Regions from separate parts of the Vibrio diazotrophicus genome, predicted to be linked through region 2. Evidence: riboswitches for the same ligand, from Rfam matches in the RefSeq annotation. Region 2 holds a riboswitch; the other holds the start of a gene.

Region 1 (10,591 bases), 1.2 Mb from region 2:
GTTGTTGGCGTCGATAACGTAAGCCTTGATGTAAACCAAGGTGAAATTTGTGTCCTTATGGGGTTATCGGGTTCCGGAAAATCGAGCTTACTACGAGCAATTAACGGGCTTAACCCAATTACTCGTGGTTCTCTAGTGGTTCAGGACAAAGAGCAGAGTATCGATTTAGCTACATGTAATGAAACAACTCTGCGAGAACTACGCACCAATAAAGTCTCTATGGTGTTCCAGAAGTTTGCGCTCATGCCTTGGCTAAGTGTCTTGGACAATGTTGCCTTTGGTCTTGAAATGCAGGGACTAGCTAAAAAGGAACGCCGAGCTCGCGCACGTGAAAAACTGGAAATGGTTGGACTTGCAGAATGGGAAGATAAGCTTCCACATGAGCTGTCTGGCGGCATGCAACAACGCGTAGGCTTAGCACGAGCGTTCGCGATGGATAGCGATATTCTGTTAATGGATGAACCCTTCTCTGCACTTGATCCATTGATTCGATCGCAACTTCAGGATGAGCTACTCAGCCTACAAAAACGCTTAAACAAAACCATTGTGTTTGTTAGCCACGATTTAGACGAAGCACTGAAGATTGGATCTCGTATCGCCATTATGGAATCAGGAAAGCTGATCCAATATGGTAAGCCAGAAGAGATTGTTCTCAAGCCAAAGACTCAGTACGTCCAAGATTTCGTTTCTCATACCAACCCATTAAATGTCCTTAAAGGACGATCTTTAATGAACAGTTGTGATGAACTTAAGCAAGAATCTGGTCGCTGGCAGATTTGCCAACAAGCTGATGTTTGGATAGAGAAAAATGACAACAAATGGAATGTATCTTCTTCGCCAAAACTGAAGCTGATTGAATGGAACGAACAGACTAAGTTCGAAGAATTAACCAGTGATTCACTTGTAGTAGCTTCACCAGATATCGAAATGCGTGATGCTATCGAAATTTGCTATCATACTGGTAACCCTATTGTGCTGATAGAGAATGGAGAGTTAGTCGGAACGTTAAGTGACCATGACTTCTACCACGCTCTACTTGGTAAGTATCAGCAAGAGCAAGCTGCTTAGATTAGTAGATTCAGATTGATAAGAGAAAGGCGACTTTATGGTCGCCTTTTTTATGTTTCACGTGAAACATCTTTTGTCTCTATTCTTCTCTCTATCTCAAGATCTCAATCGCCCAAATCGAATAGTCAGCTGGTGGCTTTTATCCTGAATAGGCAAAATGCCAATCTTGCCACACTGCTTCCAGCCCTTTGCTCTTCATCGCCAGCGCCACATCATTTGCAGTGCGTTCATCACTAATTGCAAACTGCTCCAGCTCAACATTTGAATTTGCGTAACCACCGGGTTGAGTTTTAGAAGCAGCAGAAATACTGGTGATTCCCAGCACTGAAACGTTGTCTCTAAAACTAGCAGACTCACGTGTCGATAGAGAGAGTTCTACTTCTCCATTCCATAAGCGATAAGCGCAAATGAGCTGTACAAGCTGTTTATCACTCATGACAGATTTGGGCTGCATGGCTCCTGCACACGGTCTTAATCGTGGAAAGGAAATCGAGTATCGGCTTTGCCAATACGTTTTTTCCAGATAGTCGATATGCGCGGCTACATGGAAGCAGTCCGTTCGCCAATCTTCCAAACCAATCAACGCCCCTAGCCCAATTTTATCTATACCCGCTTTGGCTAACCGCTCCGGTGTGTCTAGGCGATATTGAAAGTCCATCTTCTTACCACGTAAATGATGTTTACTATAAGTCGACGGATGATAGGTCTCTTGATAAACCATGACTGCATCTAAACCTAACGTTTTTAGTTCCGCATACTCAGCTTGGTCTAGAGGCTGAACTTCCATAGCCAGATAGTTAAATGAAGACTTAATCAGAGGAACGGTTCTTCGAAAATAATCCATTCCTACTTTGGTTTCATGTTCGCCAGTTACCAGCAAAACACTATCAAATCCCATTTTTTTAATTGCTTCTACTTCAGCCTCTATCTCATCATCAGTTAAGGTTTTACGTTTGATACGATTGCCCATTGAAAACCCACAATAGGTACAATCGTTAGAACATAAATTTGATAGATAGAGCGGAACATAGAACGACATCGTATTACCGAAGCGCTGGCGAGTTTTCAGGTAAGACTGTTGCGCCATTTGCTCTAAGTAAGGTTCTGCAGCAGGAGAGATCAGCGCTTTAAAATCTTCAAGACTTCGCTTTGACTTACTTAACGCCAGTTCGACATCTTGAGAAGTTTTACTGTATATAGAGAGCTTAATATCATCCCAGTCGAGTTGTTTAAATCGCTCCAGAAAGCTCATCATGCGCCTCCCAAAAACTCTGTAAACGGACTTGACGCTACAGCGTGATTTACCTGACCAGCCAATCCACTTTCAAAAGCAATTCGCCCCGCCTCCACTGCCAGTTTAAATGCTTTGGCCATGGCAATCGGATCACCCGCAGTAGCAATTGCGGTATTCACCAATACAGCGTCCGCCCCTAGTTCCATTGCTAATGCAGCGTCTGACGGTGCGCCAATTCCAGCATCAACAATGACAGGAACATTCGCCTGGTCGATGATAATTTCGAGGAACTCACGTGATACCAATCCCTTATTGGTACCGATAGGCGCTCCCAACGGCATAACGGCAGCACAGCCAACCTCTTCCAACCTTTTACACAGAACAGGGTCTGCATGGCAGTATGGCAATACAATAAAGCCATCTTTTACTAGCTGCTCGGCGGCCAACAACGTTTCTATTGGGTCTGGCATCAGATACTTTGGATCAGGATGAATTTCCAATTTAAGCCAATTTGTACCAAGTGCTTCACGAGCCAAATGCGCCGCAAAAATGGCGTCTTTTGCTGATTTTGCACCTGACGTATTTGGCAATAGATTCACCCCAGCTTCTATTAGCGGAGACAAAATATCATCGTCACGAGTCTCAAGGTTCACTCGCTTGAGGGCCATAGTAACCAATTCAGATTCGCAAGCTTGAATAGCTTTCGTCATAGTATCGCGGTTAGAAAACTTGCCAGTACCGGTGAGTAGTCTCGAGCGAAATGTTTTATCCGCAATTGTTAGTAAATTTTGACCTGAAAGACTGTTATTCGACATAACGTTAGCCTCCTGCTATCGCTTGAAAAAGTGAGATTCGGTCCCCTTCATTGAGCTCCTGAGATGACCACAAGCCTTTAGGGATAATTTGATCATTGATGGCAAAGACGCAACCAACTGCGGGTAAATCTAATTGCTGTTGCAAAGAAGTAAGCGTGGTTTGCTGATTGATCTGCTGAACAACGCCATTAACGGTTACAGTGATGGACATATCACCCCCTCGTTGTTATTAGTATTGGTTTCTTTGGCTCCGCAGACTTCACAATCAGGATCTGCCATCAACTGCCACTTTTGCCAATCTAGGTGTTTAGCGTCGAATGTCATTAACTGATGAGTTTTAAACTCAGGCAACTCAGCCAAATATTGAATGGCCAACAAGGCTTGTAGATTGCCAATCGTTCCAACTACCGGACCAATAATCCCAAGGTCACTGCATTTCCCCACTTGATCGGTATAGTCACGAGGAACCATACAGGCATAGCAGCCAGTTGCTTTGTTTGGTGCGGCAAAATCAAAAGCGATAACCTGACCACTCCAACCAACTGCGGCGCCTGATATAAGTGGAACCTGACACTCAAAGCACACCTGATTAACGAGATGTCGAGTCTTTAGGTTATCCGAACAATCCAACACCACATCCGCCATAGACACTTCCAAAGGCAACAGATTCTTATCAGCTCGTCGTTGTACCGTTCGAATATGACACTCGGGATTTAAAGCTCGTAGTTGTTGCGCCAATGCATCTACTTTTGGTGTTGATACATGCTGGTTACGAAATGCGATTTGACGAGACAAGTTAGAAACTTCTACCTCATCATCATCACAAAGAACCAGCTTTCCTACTCCTGCAGCAGCTAGGTATAGAGCAGCCGAGTTACCTAAGCCTCCACAGCCGATGATTAGTACAGAAGAGTCACACAGTTTTTGTTGCCCTGATTCACCGATCTCAGGTAAGCATACTTGGCGTTGATATCGTAAAAAGGCATTGTCAGATAACATCGAACACCTCCTGTCTGTTCGAGGTGCGGCTAAACTTTGACTGCAACTCTTTTACGTTTGCTTCCACATTTTTTGCTTCGGTAATAGCTCTGACCACAGCAATGCTTGAAACACCTTGATCGAGCACTTGCTGAATATTGTCTAAATCAATACCGCCAATCGCAACACTTGGTACTCCGATGGATTTGCCATAAGGCATACTATCAAGCAGCTTTTGATAAAGACCCAATCGTACTAAGCCTTGTGGTTTTGATTGCATTTGCTTAGTAGTGGTAGGAAATATATGTCCAAGGGCGATGTAGCTCGGTGATAGCTGATGGATACGTAGCAACTCAAAATAGCCATGAGTGGATAACCCCAATGCCATCCCACTCTCTGCGATAAGCTCCAAATCTGCGTCTAGTACATCTTCTTGACCAAGGTGAACACCAAAAGCTTTGTGCTTCAAAGCTAACTGCCAGTAGTCATTAATAAACACTTGTGCCTTGTGTTCTCTACCCAGTCGAATAGCTTTAACGATTTGTCGTTCTAAACTTGGCTCATTTGGGTCTTTAATCCGTAGTTGTATGGTTTTAATTCCCAACTTAAGTAATCTTTCAATCCATTCAACATTGTCAACGACTGGGTATAGACCCAATGATTGTTTACCTAGAGTGGTAAAACCTGTTTGAGCAATAGAAACTGCAGGTTGCTCAATAAACGGAAAATGTTGGAACTGTGTCGGCCATGTTTCACGTGAAACATTCATTGCAGCCCGACTCAAAACAAGGGCATCTTCCAGAGGAAAATCGAGAGCGAGAGAAGCTACGACCCAAGCAAAATGACGCCAAGATTGATTCGTAGATAAGGTCTGACTATGAATCAAGAGCGTTGTTTCATCTAGATGAAGCCAGCTGTCTACCAGACGTTCATCATAAGAAACGCCAATTTGAACAACATTAGGTAGACAAACCTCTTGAGGTTGCCCCCCGTAGAGGAACGTCAGTTCTCTATCTAGACCGCCGTTACCACTTAATTCAAATAAATTGCTGTATAAACGAGAAGTCTCTGTATCAACAAGTTCAATACATTGGGTCGGGCTTACGCCCAACTCAATGTGACTGACATTGAAACCCTGCTCAGCTGCGAGCAGCAAAACTTGTTGAACTTCTCCCGTAAACTCAAGGCAATGAGATGGGATAAGTATCTTCACAAGTTACTCCTCTGTAACGACAGAGTTCTGTTTAACTACTGGATGGTAAAGCTCAGAACCTGACTGCAAGAACTCCTGAGATTTTTGACGCATACCTTGATCCACTTGTTCAAATAGCAGTGGGTCATCCAGCATTTTGATTTCGATTGCTTGGTCAGCGGCAACTTGTTCCTTGTTATTCGCGTATTCTCTAACCTCTTGTGAGATCTTCATTGAGCAGAACTTAGGACCACACATAGAACAGAAATGAGCAACTTTCCCTGACTCTTGAGGAAGTGTTTCGTCATGGAAAGCTCGCGCGGTAACTGGATCGAGAGACAGGTTGAATTGGTCTTCCCAACGGAATTCGAAACGAGCTTTTGACAAAGCGTTATCGCGGACTTGAGCGCCTGGATGCCCTTTAGCAAGGTCAGCGGCGTGAGCAGCAAGCTTGTAAGTAATAAGCCCTGTTTTTACATCTTCTTTGTTAGGAAGTCCTAAATGCTCTTTTGGCGTTACATAGCAAAGCATGGCACAGCCATACCAACCAATCATGGCAGCGCCGATACCAGACGTAATATGATCATAGCCGGGTGCAATATCTGTCGTCAGAGGACCAAGAGTATAGAAAGGCGCTTCGTGGCAGTGCTTCAACTGCTCTTCCATGTTCTCTTTAATCATGTGCATAGGAACATGACCCGGGCCTTCGATAATAACCTGAACATCATATTCCCAAGCGATTTTAGTTAACTCGCCAAGTGTTCTTAACTCAGCAAACTGAGCTTCATCATTCGCATCAGCAACCGAGCCTGGGCGTAAACCATCACCTAACGAAAGCGAAACATCATACTTCGCACAGATTTCGCAAATCTCTCTGAAGTGGGTATAAAGGAAATTTTCCTGATGATGAGCCAGACACCACTTAGCTATGATTGAGCCGCCACGAGAGACAATACCGGTTACGCGTTTAGCAGTCATAGGTACGTATCGAAGAAGCAAACCAGCATGAATTGTGAAGTAATCGACCCCCTGCTCCGCTTGTTCAAGTAAAGTATCGCGCATCACTTCCCAAGTCAGGTTTTCAGCTACACCGTTTACCTTTTCCAGAGCTTGGTACATAGGAACAGTACCAATCGGAACCGGGCTGTTACGTAATATCCACTCACGTGTTTCGTGAATATTTCTGCCAGTAGAAAGGTCCATAACCGTATCAGCACCCCAACGCGTCGCCCATACTAGCTTTTCTACTTCTTCTTCAATTGAAGAGCTCACAGACGAATTGCCAATGTTGGCGTTTACTTTCACTAAGAAGTTACGACCTATAATCATAGGTTCAGCTTCTGGGTGGTTGATATTGCATGGAATCACCGCGCGCCCTTCAGCCACTTCTTTGCGCACGAACTCTGGAGTTATATCTTTAGGTAGATTTGCACCAAAACTCTGTCCTGAATGCTGCTGGTTGAGTTGTTCATCTTGGTAACGGCGATTACCCATGTTCTCTCGCAGCGCAATAAACTCCATTTCAGGAGTAATAATACCCTGACGAGCATAATGCAGCTGAGTAACGCGTTTTCCCTCTTTGGCACGACGAATCGAAGGCAAATTGCCATAACGCAGCTCGTCCAATGTTTCATCTGATAGACGCTCTTGCGCGTATTCAGAACTCATCGATTGCAGAACTTCAGTATCGTTTCGCTCTTCAACCCAGTCGGCTCTTAGTTTAGGTAACCCGCTGTATAAATCGATTTCATGTTCAGGATCGGTATAAACGCCAGAAGTATCGTAAACGCAAATAGGTTCGTTAGGCTCAAATATCGGAGCTTCTTTGCTGCCACCGATTAAGCTATCAGCAAGTGAAATCTCACGCATCGGTACGCGTAAATCGGCACGAGAGCCAACGACATAGGTCTTACTAGAATTTGGATAAGGTTGAACTGAGAGGTTCTCGATAAACTGTTTTGCTTCCAGTCTCGCTTGTTTGCGACTCGACATAGCATTTTCCTTGTATTGTTTTAGGGATAAATGCTTGGCGGAAAAATGTGTCAATAAGAGATGAGTAGACGGATCTTAGGTTTGGGGCTTATAGCCAACCAATCTAGAAAGAGGCTCTTCTCTTGTTCCCTTCGCTGGTATTAACCAGATCAGGTTCAACGGATCCCGAATAAACGGTCTCAGCCTTATGGCACTCCGACAAGTGAAACGATTATAGATAAAGAAACTTAGTTAACCAAGAACAAAAGTAGAGTTTTTAATCAACCTTTTATTAACCATTGATAAGCAAGCCAAGCGGCTGAAATGCTCAACAGCACATTTAGTAGCACGTTAAAACCCATTTTCACAAACGCACCTTGATGCACAAGAAGTACGTTATCCATTGAGAAAGTAGAAAACGTAGTCAGTGCACCAAGAAAACCTAAACCGATAATTTGTCGCCAAGGATAAGGAGCCAGCCACTCATTCTCTACTGCAGCGATCAGCAACCCCATAATAAATGAGCCGACCACGTTAACGGTTAATGTACCATATGGGAAAGATCGTCCGAATAAAGTGACACACATTTCTGATACTAAGTATCGAGAACACGCACCGATCGCACCACCGATCGCAATAAGACCCAAAATTGAAAATTGCCCCATGTACCCTCCCAAAATCATTTCAGCCATTGTACTGATTTATTGAGCACAAAAGAGTCAAAAATGATGAAAATAATGTTCTCATAATAAGAGGAATTACCCTCTATAACTGAATAGTTTTAAAAAGTTACAGGAGTCACTTTAAGCAACTTCGATGTATCCCATCAAACCCGTTTTCATGTGTTCAATCACATGACAGTGATACATCCATCGACCTGGGTTGTCGGCAACGAACGCCGCCTTCGCTGAGCCATTTTTTCCAAGCAATACTGTATCAGTATGAAAAGGAGCATCGACAGGTTTGCCATCCAACTCTAACACGGTAAACGTATGTCCATGCAAGTGAATAGGATGATGATACTGCGTGACATTTTTGAGATTAAAAATATACGTTTTGCCAAGTTCTAAACTAGCGAGTGGTGCAGGAATATTATTGGCGCTCATTCCTTCCCAAGCTCGTTTGTTCATCAGCCAAAAATTAGGTACAGCATGCCCACTTTCATCAGCAGGAGAAACGGCACCTTCCCACTCAAAAACGAAGTCTATGGATTGAGCATTGGCCAAATCAATCTTAGGAATTGGATTGAGAGGCAAAGCTGGGATCTCGGTGTCTTCGCGTAGCTTTGATTGCTGGCATTTAAATTCGCACAGTGGGAACGGGAATTTTCCTTTCATCTGGCGCACGTAAACCACATTTCCAGCCTTAGGCGCAATAAAAGCGATGTCCACTCTCATTCCCGGCCCTATCTTATGCTCTTTTAAAGGATAAGGCGTTTTAATCGGATTACCATCTATAGCCACTACCCACGCTTCAGCACCTTCAACAGCAATTGGATAAGTAATCGTGTTGTCGACATTAGCGATTCTCAATCTGACACTGGCATTTTGCTGCACATCGTAACTAGGATTGTGAATACCATTTACCGTTCCCCACTCCCCCGGAGTACCCATGCGAGCGCTGTAGCGTGGAATCATCAAATCCTTCCATTGACCTTTTTTATCAAGATGCCAATGTTTAAGAACTAACTCATGCTCTTGATCGAAAGTGACTGGTTGCGCTTCTTCCACCACGATAAGACCAACCAGTCCCATACCCAGTTGTTTTACGCTGTTCATATGAGGGTGATACCAGAAGGTGCCCGCATCCGGTGGAGTAAACTCATAAACGAACATCTCACCGGGCATAATCGGCCTCTGGCTTAGAAATGGAACACCATCCATACCAATAGGTATACGCAAGCCATGCCAATGGATTGTTGTCGGTTCATCAAGTTTGTTGGTAAAGCGAATGGTCACTTTTTCCCCCTGACGACAGCGTATTGTCGGAGCGGGTATTGAAGCATTAAAGCCAAGAACAGGAGTGACATAACCCGGAACGATCTCAGCAGAAGAAGCTTCCGCTGTAAGTTCATAAACATATCTTTCCTGATCAGTCCGGATCAATGAACAGGCAGGTAATAACGTAGATAGCCCAAGAGCTGAACTAACTGAAAGAAAGCGGCGACGAGTAATATCCATTTCTGCCTCAGGTAAAGCAACACGATAAAGCGTTAATAAAACTTATTCTCATCACAATGTAAACAATAGTGGTAATTAAATTGCTATCACACACCTATTTCTTAATGATGCAGTTTCTGCCGTTGCGCTTCGCCATATACAGAGCCGAATCCGCTTTACTGAATAAACTATGTAGCGTGTCTTCGTTGCTCACTTCGCTGTAGCCGACACTGATAGTAACGGGGTTAGGAAGCATTACAGATGCTTTGGTTTCAACGGCCCTACTCATCTCTTCTAAAAGCGTTTTAACACTCTCAGAATCGCTCTGAGAAAGAAAAAGAACAAACTCTTCGCCACCGTAACGACCAATCAGATCTTGCTGCCCCATAAATGATGTGAGGATGTTAGAAACTGCAATAAGTGTATTGTCACCGACATCGTGTCCAAAAGAGTCATTTACCTTCTTGAAATGATCGATATCAACAACAGCGATCACACCTCGTGAGCCAGTACTCGATAAAGATTGAGAAATCCGCTCATTGATATAGCGCCTATTGTACAACCCCGTCAGTTCATCACGTATAGAGCGCTCGTAATGCCAATCGATCTGCTTAAACAAAAACAGGGACAATAATGAACCAAGCAAAAAGAAACACACAATGTTCTGAGTTACAACGACTGCCACACGATAGTAATCAGGACTGTTAGTTATAGCCAAAGCGATAGTTGGAAAGCTAGCGGCAACCATACAAACCACAGCAGAGAGCGCCAACATGCGCTCACCTCTTCCGTTCAGATGTCTATTCTTATAACAGACCCAGCACGCTGCTAGATAAACCAGAATAAAGTTAAAAAAAGCTAACTGAACTCTGAACTGAAGGGTTCCAGTCCAGTTATAGTAAATAGCGAACTGAATAATCGTGTAAGTAAGAACGTGGCTTACAGCCAGTTTCCATAGCCAAGACTTTATTGATTTCTTATACCAACTTAGAGTTCCAAACAACAATAGATAAGCCACGCTCATATAGAGCGCATTATTAATTAATACAGAATAGCCAAGAGGAACCCAAGAGCGGATAGCCATGGCAAAAAAAGCAGAACCTAAAAACAGAAAAAATAGGAAAAAATACGACGCTGAGAGTCGCTGATAGCCAGACAAACCACTACGAATTTG
Region 2 (10,591 bases):
ATGGCGATGCATTGTTCAAAGCCGCTTGGGACGCAGGTATTATTTTACGTAATTCACCAATTGAAGACTGCGTGCGCATTAGCGTAGGCAATAGAGAAGAGTGCGAAAAGACGGTCGCGTTTATTCGTAACTACTACCAATAGAAAGGATTCTACAATGAGCACCCAACAGAAAATTCTCTTTATCGACCGTGACGGCACCTTAATTGTTGAGCCTCCGGTGGATTTTCAGGTTGACCGTTTAGACAAACTGAAACTGGAACCTTTTGTTATCCCAAGCTTGCTGACTCTACAAGAAGCTGGCTATCGCTTAGTTATGGTGACCAACCAAGATGGTTTAGGCACAAGCAGCTATCCGCAAGAAGACTTCGATGCTCCACACAACATGATGATGGATATCTTCTCTTCTCAAGGTGTGAAGTTTGATGATGTGTTGATTTGTCCTCACTTCGAAAAAGACAATTGTTCTTGCCGTAAGCCTAAGTTAGGCATGGTGAAAGAGTACCTTCAAGGCGGCAAAGTTGACTTTAAATCATCGGTTGTAATTGGCGACCGATTAACGGATCTGCAACTGGCAGAGAACATGGCTATTCGCGGTATTCAGTACAATCCTGAAATCATGAACTGGCCTCAAATTGTTAAAGATCTCACCGTTAAGGCTCGCACTGCAAAAGTGGTTCGCAAAACCAAAGAAACCGATATCAAGGTCGCGGTGAATTTGGATGAGACGGGCGGTAACGAAATCGAAACCGGTTTAGGTTTCTTCGATCACATGCTTGATCAAATCGCCACTCACGGTGGTTTCCAATTAAAGCTTAAAGTGGATGGTGACCTGCACATCGACGATCACCACACGGTTGAAGATACCGCATTAGCATTAGGCCAAGCGATTAAAGAAGCCTTAGGTGATAAGCGTGGGATCGGTCGTTTTGGTTTTACTCTGCCGATGGACGAATGTTTGGCGCAATGTGCGCTCGATCTATCAGGTCGCCCTTATTTGAAATTCGACGCTGAGTTTAGCCGTCCAGAAGTAGGCGATTTATCCACTGAGATGGTATATCACTTCTTCCGCTCACTAACAGACACGCTCGCGTGCACTCTGCACTTGTCTTCTACAGGTGAGAATGACCATCACATCATTGAAAGCTTATTTAAGGCGTTTGGTCGTACACTGCGTCAAGCTATTCAAGTACAAGGAAATGAGTTGCCAAGCAGCAAAGGGGTTCTCTAATGGCGAATGAACAAAAAGTTGTCATTATCGATACGGGTTGTGCCAACGTTTCTTCCGTGAAATTCGCCATTGAACGTTTGGGTTACCCAGTGACGATTTCAAAAGACCCAGCAGTGGTTCTTGCTGCGGATAAGTTGTTCTTACCGGGGGTAGGAACAGCTAGCGAAGCGATGAAGAACCTTGAAGAACGTAACTTAATCGAGCTTGTGGCTAAGGTAGATAAACCGCTACTTGGCATCTGTTTGGGTATGCAGCTACTAGGCAAACTTTCAGAAGAGAAAGGACAGAAAGCGGATGATATCGTTGAATGTCTGGGCTTAGTTGAAGGTGAAGTTCGCTTAATGCAAACCGGTGATTTGCCATTGCCTCACATGGGCTGGAATACCGTTTCGGCTAAAGCTGGCAACCCGCTTTTCAAAGATATTGAAGAGGGTGAGTACTTCTATTTTGTACACAGCTTTGCAATGCCAGTAGGTGATTACACCATCGCACAATGTGGCTACGGAAATCCATTTAGCGCAGCGATTCAAAATGGCAACTATTACGGTGTTCAATTCCACCCAGAGCGTTCATCAAAAGCCGGTTCTAAATTAATTCAGAACTTCCTAGAGCTCTAAATAATAAACGGAAGCTGTAAGCGATAAAGCGGCAAGTCGAATAAGGAACAGAAATGATTATTCCCGCATTAGATTTAATTGAAGGTCAGGTTGTGCGCCTCTATCAGGGTGATTACGGCCAAGTGACAGAATATAAAGTCGACCCAGTAGAACAATTTAATTTATACAACAAAGCTGGTGCTGACTGGCTTCACCTAGTGGATTTAACGGGCGCAAAAGATACCAGTGCGCGTCAGTTAGACCTGATTGCAAAATTACTTGCAGGTACTCCTGCCAATATTCAAATAGGCGGCGGTGTTCGCACAGAGCAAGACGTGATTGATCTGCTAGAAGCTGGAGCGCAACGAGTTGTGGTTGGTTCAACCGCTGTTAAGCAGCCTGAACTCGTCAAAGGTTGGATGACAAAATACGGCGCTGAGAAAATCGTGTTGGCTTTGGATATTAATATCGATGCTGACGGTACTCGCAAAGTGGCGATTTCTGGCTGGCAGGAAGATTCAGGTGTCTCCATCGAAGCACTGATAGAAGATTACCTAACCGTCGGTTTGAAACACGTACTCTGCACCGACATTTCTCGTGACGGAACGCTAGCAGGTTCTAACGTTGAGCTGTATGTAGACCTTTGTAAACAATACCCACAAGTTCAATTCCAATCTTCAGGCGGTATCGGCAGTTTAGCGGATATTGAAGCGTTGAAAGGCAGCGGTGTAGCAGGTGTGATTGTTGGTCGAGCATTGCTTGATGGTAAATTCACCACAGAGGAGGCGTTCGCATGTTGGCAAAACGTATAATCCCTTGTTTGGATGTTCGTGACGGTCAGGTTGTGAAAGGTGTTCAGTTCCGTAATCACGAAATCATTGGTGACATTGTTCCGCTAGCCAAACGTTATGCGGAAGAGGGCGCAGATGAGTTAGTGTTTTACGATATCACCGCCTCAAGCGATGGCCGTGTGGTTGATAAAAGTTGGGTAGCTCGCGTTGCAGAAGTCATTGATATTCCTTTCTGTGTGGCTGGTGGTATTAAATCAGCCGAAGATGCTGCGCGTATTCTGGAGTTTGGAGCAGATAAAGTTTCGATTAACTCACCAGCATTAGCCAATCCTCAGCTAATCACTGACCTTGCAGATAAGTTTGGTGTGCAATGTATCGTTGTCGGTATCGATTCATACTTCGACAAAGAAACTGGTAAATATCAGGTTTACCAGTTCACAGGTGATGAAGCGCGCACTAAAGCGACCAAGTGGGAAACCAAAGATTGGGTTCAGGAAGTACAAAAACGTGGCGCGGGCGAAATCGTATTGAATATGATGAATCAAGACGGCGTGCGTAACGGTTACGACCTTGAGCAACTGAACATGGTTCGCTCGGTGTGCCATGTTCCATTAATTGCTTCTGGCGGTGCCGGCGCAATGGAGCATTTCGCCGATGCATTCAAGTTGGCGAATGTGGATGGTGCGTTAGCAGCGTCTGTATTCCACAAACAAATCATCAATATTGGTGAACTCAAGCAATATTTAAAACAACAAGCGGTTGAGGTGAGACTATGAGCCTAGCGGAACGTATTAATTGGGAAAAGGTTGATGGTCTTGTTCCTGCAATAGTGCAGGATTTCGGTTCAAGCCAAGTGCTTATGATGGGCTACATGAACCAAGAAGCGTTAGCTAAAACATTAGAAACAGAACAAGTCACTTTCTATTCGCGCACCAAGCAGCGCCTGTGGACCAAAGGTGAAACCTCAGGCAATGTGTTGCAGTTGAAAAATATAGCTTTGGATTGTGACCAAGATACCTTGTTGGTAAAAGTGAATCCGATTGGCCCAACGTGTCACACTGGCACAACAACTTGTTGGGATGGTGATGCGCAAGAGGAGTCACAAATGGTGTGGCTTCATCAACTTGAGCAGCTATTGGCTGCCCGCAAGAGTGCCGACCCAGACTCATCTTACACAGCTAGTCTTTATGCACGTGGCACCAAACGCATTTCGCAGAAAGTGGGCGAAGAAGGTGTTGAAGTCGCGCTTGCGGCGACGTCGGGCGATAAGGCGGAGTTAGTGTGTGAGTCTGCGGACTTGATTTATCACTTGCTTGTCTTGCTTCAAGACCAAGGTCTGTCGATGAGTGATGTGATTAATAAACTCAAAGAGCGTCATAAGTAGCCATAGCTTCAATAAGTTGAAGAGAACATATTGGTAGGCCGTGCGGGGCTCGAACCCGCGACCGATTGATTAAGAGTCAACTACTCTACCAACTGAGTTAACGGCCTACATATTGAAAAATACACTTTGATACAACGAATTATAGTCTCGATTCGGCCACTTATCGTTGTGAAAGTTATAAATTGCAAAACGGACAATTTAATTGTTATTCTGTCCGCCATTAGTCGGGGAGCCTTTGGGCTGAGATCGTATTGCGAGACCCGTTGAACCTGATTCAGTTAATACTGACGTAGGGAACTAATCCAATCTTTGCGATTGTATATCTCGTTTTGCCGTCTATCTCTGATGTGTTTTCGAGAGACTGTTCCTGTACGTCCTACCCCAAAGGAACAGTTATGCCTAAATCTAAAACAATTCCTGTTGTACTGACTATTGCCGGATCGGACAGTGGTGGTGGTGCGGGTATTCAAGCCGATATCAAAGCGATATCCGCGACTGGCAGTTACGCCGCTTCTGTTATCACCGCGATTACTTCTCAAAATACATTGGGTGTGTTTGATATCTTGCCCATTCCTTTAGCTCATATTGAAAGTCAGTTAGACGCAGTATTCCAAGATCTCAATATTGTCGCGGTAAAAATTGGCATGCTGGCGGATACCGATATCATCAATTTGGTAGCTGATAAGCTGGAACAATATCGACCAGAACACATTGTTTTGGATACAGTGATGGTGGCAACCAGTGGCGATTTACTGCTAAAAGAAACCGCGATAGACAGCTTGAAAGAACGCTTGTTGCCTCTCGCAAGCATTATTACGCCAAATCTACCAGAAGCCGCAGCACTGACAGGACTCGATATGCCAAGAGACGCTGAGCAAATTGAGCAGATGGTTACTGCAATGCGTCAGTTAAGTACTTCTGCTGTATTGCTCAAAGGCGGGCATTTAGAGGCGTCTGATGAGAGTGATGACCTGTTGATTACCCAAAATGAAACTCACAGATTAAGTGCTGAGAGAATTCACACTCCCAATACTCATGGGACGGGTTGTACCTTGTCTTCGGCCATTGCTTCGTTTTTGGCTCAGGGAGAAGATATGCTTTCAGCGGTCATTCATGCGAAGGAATACATTACCCAAGCGATAGGACATGCTGATTTACTTGATGTTGGACAGGGCAGAGGCCCCGTCGATCATTTCTTTATGCTGCATCAATAGAAATTTCTTTCCACTCTCCAGGCTGAAGGTCGCCCAACTCAATATTCCCCATTGAGTAGCGAATCAGACGCAGAGTAGGGAAGCCGATGTGCGCTGTCATGCGCCTTACTTGACGGTTACGACCTTCAATGATGGTAACGGCGAGCCAAGTGGTTGGAATGGCTGCGCGAAAGCGCACTGGTGGATTTCGAGGCCACAACTGGGGCTCGTCAATCACCATGACTTGCGCTGGAAGCGTTGGCCCGTCTTTTAATGTCACTCCGTTTCTAAGTGGTTCTAAATCTGACTCTGTCGGTGCACCTTCAACCTGAACCCAGTAAGTTTTAGGCGATTTTGATTCTGGCTGAGTCAGTTTGGCTTGCAAAATACCATCGTTGGTTAACACCATTAGACCTTCGCTATCGCGATCGAGGCGGCCTGCTGCATATACATCTTTTACTGTTATGAAATCGGCGAGCGTTTTTCTGCCTTCACCATCAGTAAACTGGCTTAACGTGTCATAAGGTTTATTAAAAACAATGACTTTACGATCTTCAATGTTCACTTTTGGTTTCTGAACCGCAGGTTTACGTGCTCTTTGGCTCGTTGAAGTGCGCCCAGAAGAACGATTTCCTTGTTTGAAACGCGGTTTATGAGTCGAGTGAGGAGCCTTAGCAGTGCTTCTACGCGAGCTGGATGACATGTTAACTACCTTGCAAAAATGTAAATGAAGTGTGTTTGAAAGTTTTCTGAAACTCGCTTTTGCGCTACAATTTTCGCGCCCAGAAATAGGATAAACGACAAGATGATAGACTATTATCCTAATTTTGTTTAATTATAACTATCTTCACTCAAGGACTGTATTTAAGACTCGTTGTGGTCTAAAACACATAGACGTTATTCGAATACAAAAAAGAAAGAGTGAGACTATCGTGCACAAGTTTGGGATGTTTCCCGCTTGAGCCGTACATTCACACAACACATGCCCGTGTGTTGTTAGAACAAATAGGGAAAGTTCATGCCAACAGATAAACCTACAATTATTTATACAATTACAGACGAAGCCCCAGCTCTAGCTACTTATTCATTGCTGCCTATTATCCAGTCATTTACGGCATCGTCGGGTATTGAAATTGAAACTCGTGATATTTCTTTAGCAGGACGTATTCTTGCTAACTTCCCAGAGCATTTGAAAGAAGACCAGCGCGTTGGTGACGCTCTGACGGAACTCGGTGAACTTGCACAAACTCCCGAAGCGAACATCATCAAATTGCCAAACATCTCAGCATCGGTTCCTCAGTTAAAAGCGGCGATCAAAGAACTTCAAGACAAAGGTTTTGCACTTCCAAATTACCCAGAAGAGCCTGCAACTTACGAAGAAGAAGCGATTAAAGCAACGTACGACAAAATCAAAGGTAGTGCGGTAAACCCTGTACTGCGTGAAGGTAACTCTGACCGTCGTGCTCCTGCATCAGTGAAAAACTATGCGAAGAAGAACCCACACTCAATGGGTGCTTGGTCTGCGGATTCTAAATCTCACGTTTCTAGCATGAGTGATAAGGACTTCTTCGGTACTGAAAAATCGGTCACTGTAGACGGTGCAACACAAGTCTCTATTCAGTTTGTCGGCAAAGATGGTTCAACGAAAGAACTGAAAAAGCCTTTTGCACTGAAAGATAAAGAAATTATTGATGCAAGCGTTTTGAACAAGAAAGCGCTTGTAGAGTTCTTCGAAAAAGAGATTGCTGACGCAAAACAACAAGATGTTCTGCTTTCTCTACACATGAAAGCAACCATGATGAAAGTGTCTGACCCAGTCATCTTTGGTCATGCTGTTAAGGTTTACTACAAAGAAGTGTTCGACAAGTACGGTGACGTATTCGAGCAACTTGGTGTTGATGTAAACAACGGTCTAGGTGATGTGTATGCGAAAATCCAAGCATTACCTCAGGCACAACGTGAAGAGATTGAAGCTGCACTTCAAGCGGTTTATGCAACTCAACCGCCACTGGCGATGGTTGACTCTGACCGCGGTATTACCAACCTACACGTACCTAGCGACATTATCGTTGACGCGTCTATGCCAGCGATGATCCGCTCATCAGGTCAAATGTGGGGTCCAGACGGTAAGCAGAAAGATACTAAAGCAGTGATCCCAGATCGTTGTTACGCTGGCGTTTACCAAGCTGTAATTGAATTCTGTAAAGAGCACGGTGCATTTGACCCAACGACTATGGGTAGCGTACCAAACGTGGGTCTGATGGCTCAAAAAGCGGAAGAATACGGTTCACACGATAAAACCTTCATTCTTGATGCTGACGGTGCAGTGCGTGTTGTTGATGCAGCGGGTAATGTATTGCTTGAACAAGAAGTTGAAGCTGGCGATATCTTCCGTATGTGCCAAGTTAAAGATGCACCGATTCAAGACTGGGTTAAGCTTGCAGTAAACCGTGCACGTGCAACGAATACACCAGCAGTATTCTGGTTAGACGAAGCACGCGCTCACGATGCTGAGCTGATTAAGAAAGTGAATCAGTATCTGCCTGAACACGATACCTCTGGCCTAGAAATCAAGATCCTTTCACCTGTAGATGCAACGCTATACTCTCTAGCGCGTATCAAAGAAGGTAAAGATACGATTTCAGTAACAGGTAACGTACTACGTGATTACTTAACTGACTTGTTCCCAATTCTAGAACTAGGCACTTCTGCGAAGATGCTTTCAATCGTTCCACTAATGAACGGTGGCGGCCTGTTTGAAACAGGTGCTGGTGGTTCTGCTCCTAAGCACGTACAGCAAGTTCAAAAAGAGAACCACCTACGTTGGGACTCTCTGGGTGAATTCCTAGCTCTTGCTGCTTCTCTAGAGCATCTAAGTGTGGTGACTGGCAATGCGAAAGCGCAAGTATTGGCTGACGCGTTAGATAAAGCGACAGGTAAATTCCTAGACCTTAACAAGTCGCCATCACGTAAAGTAGGTGAGCTAGATAACCGTGGTAGTCATTACTACTTAGCGACATATTGGGCAGAAGCGTTGGCAGCACAGACTCAAGATGCCGACCTTGCGGCTGAGTTTGCACCAGTGGCTGAGCAGCTATTGGCTAGCGAAGAGAAAATTGTTGCTGAGCTAAATGGTGCTCAAGGCGTTGCGGGTGATTTAGGTGGTTACTATGCATTAAACGATGCGATGGTTTCTAATCTAATGCGTCCAAGTTCAACACTGAACAGCATCGTAGATCGCGCATAAGCTCAAACGACGCTTGACGATAAAATACAAAACCCGCCAAGAGGCGGGTTTTTCATATCTATCAATTTATAAATCGTTAGCATTTAAATAACCAATGGGTCAGTAAATGGTAAGGATTTACTCGGCAGCGAACTATTTAGATTGTTGCCCTTCAATAGGTACGACACTACTAGCGTGGTAGCCTTTAGGTCCCTGTTCAACTTCATATGCTACTTGCTGTCCCGCTTTCAGTGTGCGGTAGCCATCCATTTGGATAGTAGAATAATGAGCAAAAATGTCTCCATCTTCGCCTTCTGGACAGATAAAACCAAATCCTTTGGCGTTATTGAACCATTTTACTGTACCTGTAGCCATGCTATACGTCCCTCATGCATTTTGTTACTGATGTTGTTGCGGAGAAATTACCCTTATTGATTTACTACGTAGATAGTTTGATCAAATGACTTGATGTTGATTACTCCAATTAGTGAATATCGATTCAGCCGCTGCCAAATTTTTAGTCACTATTTGACCAATGTAGTCAATGATTGAGCACAGTCAATAGGAGAATGGTATAAAAATGCATACTTTTATAAGCAAATCACTTTTGAGATATCCCCAATTCATTTGATGTCAATCGTGAAACAAGCATTCATGCTGGTTATGACTGACTCAGCTTGGGACTTTAAACCAAATAGTGTTACATAAAGGTGACGAGTTTTTGAACGTTTAGAATAAACTCGTTTGTTAATAGCAATGTTTTATTTGCAGCGATACAATTGCTGCATTAGTCTCTAAGTAAGGATTGTTTTTCACCTTCACTGACAGCGCCTTAGTTATCAAAAGTGATGACATAGTAAGAGAAGAGACATTTTTAAGAGAAACACTCCTAAATACGGCCATCATGAGTAAAAACTTCGAATGGGTTACTCCAGACTCAGATCTACTGGAGCGAGAAAAAACAGCAACAAAACCGCCATCGATGTATAACGTTATACTGAACAATGACGACTACACACCGATGGATTTTGTAATAGAAATCCTTGAACGCTTCTTCTCTATGGACATAGAAAAAGCGACACAAGTGATGCTCAGAGTTCATTATGAAGGGAAAGCAATTTGTGGCACGTTTACTGCTGAAGTTGCAGAAACGAAAGTCGCTCAGGTGACAATGTACGCACGGGAAAACGAGCATCCACTGCTTTGTACGATGGAAAAAGCGTAACATTTGCAGATGTGGTTGTTCTTTAAGGAGGCCTTATGCTTAACAAAGAACTAGAGTCTAGTCTAAACGGCGCGTTCGCTCGAGCGCGAGACAAAAGACATGAATTCATGACCGTCGAGCACCTCCTACTTGCATTGTTAGAAAACGATGCAGCGAAGGAAGCATTATTGGCCTGTCAGGCAGATGTTGACGTTTTACGTCGAGAGCTTGACGTATTTATTGACCAGACAACCCCTCTCATCCCAGATAACGACGAAACACGTGAAACTCAGCCAACGCTCAGCTTTCAACGTGTTCTACAGCGTGCTGTGTTCCATGTTCAATCATCTGGTCGCAGTGAAGTCACGGGTGCAAATGTGCTGGTTGCTATTTTTAGTGAGCAGGAATCTCACGCAGCCTATCTATTGAAGAAGAACGATATTAGTCGTTTGGATATCGTTAACTATATTTCCCACGGAATTACTAAAGCATCGAGTTCAAGTGAAGATCCATCTTCCGATTCGTTTGGTACAGAGAGTTCAGACGATTCTTCAGCCGATGAAAGACTAGAAAGCTTTGCAACGAACTTAAACCAGTTAGCTGGCCAAGGTCAGATAGATCCTCTGATTGGTCGTGATAAAGAACTTGAACGTACGATTCAAGTGCTATGTCGTCGACGTAAAAACAACCCATTATTGGTGGGTGAAGCAGGCGTAGGTAAAACCGCTATAGCGGAAGGTTTGGCTTGGAGAATCGTTGAAGGACAAGTACCGGAAGTGATCCAAGACAGCGTTATTTACTCTCTGGATATCGGTTCACTACTTGCGGGTACAAAATACCGTGGTGACTTTGAGAAACGTTTTAAAACCATTCTTAAACAACTTGAGAAAGAGAAAGACGCGATTCTTTTCATCGATGAAATTCATACCATCATCGGTGCCGGTGCTGCGTCTGGTGGTCAGGTTGA

The links. A riboswitch is a leader RNA that binds a small molecule or an ion and turns the genes downstream of it on or off. The one in region 2 is predicted to bind thiamine pyrophosphate.
Region 1: it holds a riboswitch for thiamine pyrophosphate, as region 2 does, so the genes downstream of both, thiC (phosphomethylpyrimidine synthase ThiC) here and thiD (bifunctional hydroxymethylpyrimidine kinase/phosphomethylpyrimidine kinase) in region 2, are expected to answer to the same signal.

What each region holds. Positions count from the first base shown of each region.
Region 1 covers NZ_CP151842.1:3,278,396-3,288,986, forward strand. The annotation lists gene choV (choline ABC transporter ATP-binding protein) at 1-1,068, shown strand, start outside; gene thiH (2-iminoacetate synthase ThiH) at 1,208-2,320, opposite strand; gene AAGA51_RS15150 (thiazole synthase) at 2,320-3,117, opposite strand; gene thiS (sulfur carrier protein ThiS) at 3,122-3,328, opposite strand; gene AAGA51_RS15160 (HesA/MoeB/ThiF family protein) at 3,313-4,116, opposite strand; gene thiE (thiamine phosphate synthase) at 4,106-5,308, opposite strand; gene thiC (phosphomethylpyrimidine synthase ThiC) at 5,312-7,279, opposite strand; TPP riboswitch at 7,389-7,487, opposite strand; gene crcB (fluoride efflux transporter CrcB) at 7,540-7,923, opposite strand; gene AAGA51_RS15180 (multicopper oxidase family protein) at 8,062-9,438, opposite strand; gene AAGA51_RS15185 (GGDEF domain-containing protein) at 9,533-10,591, opposite strand, start outside.
Region 2 covers NZ_CP151842.1:2,053,898-2,064,488, reverse strand. The annotation lists gene hisC (histidinol-phosphate transaminase) at 1-143, shown strand, start outside; gene hisB (bifunctional histidinol-phosphatase/imidazoleglycerol-phosphate dehydratase HisB) at 157-1,230, shown strand; gene hisH (imidazole glycerol phosphate synthase subunit HisH) at 1,230-1,847, shown strand; gene hisA (1-(5-phosphoribosyl)-5-[(5-phosphoribosylamino)methylideneamino]imidazole-4-carboxamide isomerase) at 1,901-2,638, shown strand; gene hisF (imidazole glycerol phosphate synthase subunit HisF) at 2,620-3,393, shown strand; gene hisIE (bifunctional phosphoribosyl-AMP cyclohydrolase/phosphoribosyl-ATP diphosphatase HisIE) at 3,390-4,001, shown strand; tRNA gene AAGA51_RS09400 (tRNA-Lys) at 4,033-4,108, opposite strand; TPP riboswitch at 4,217-4,314, shown strand; gene thiD (bifunctional hydroxymethylpyrimidine kinase/phosphomethylpyrimidine kinase) at 4,397-5,215, shown strand; gene AAGA51_RS09390 (rRNA large subunit pseudouridine synthase E) at 5,199-5,897, opposite strand; gene AAGA51_RS09385 (NADP-dependent isocitrate dehydrogenase) at 6,213-8,441, shown strand; gene cspD (cold shock domain-containing protein CspD) at 8,574-8,795, opposite strand; gene clpS (ATP-dependent Clp protease adapter ClpS) at 9,325-9,645, shown strand; gene clpA (ATP-dependent Clp protease ATP-binding subunit ClpA) at 9,681-10,591, shown strand, end outside.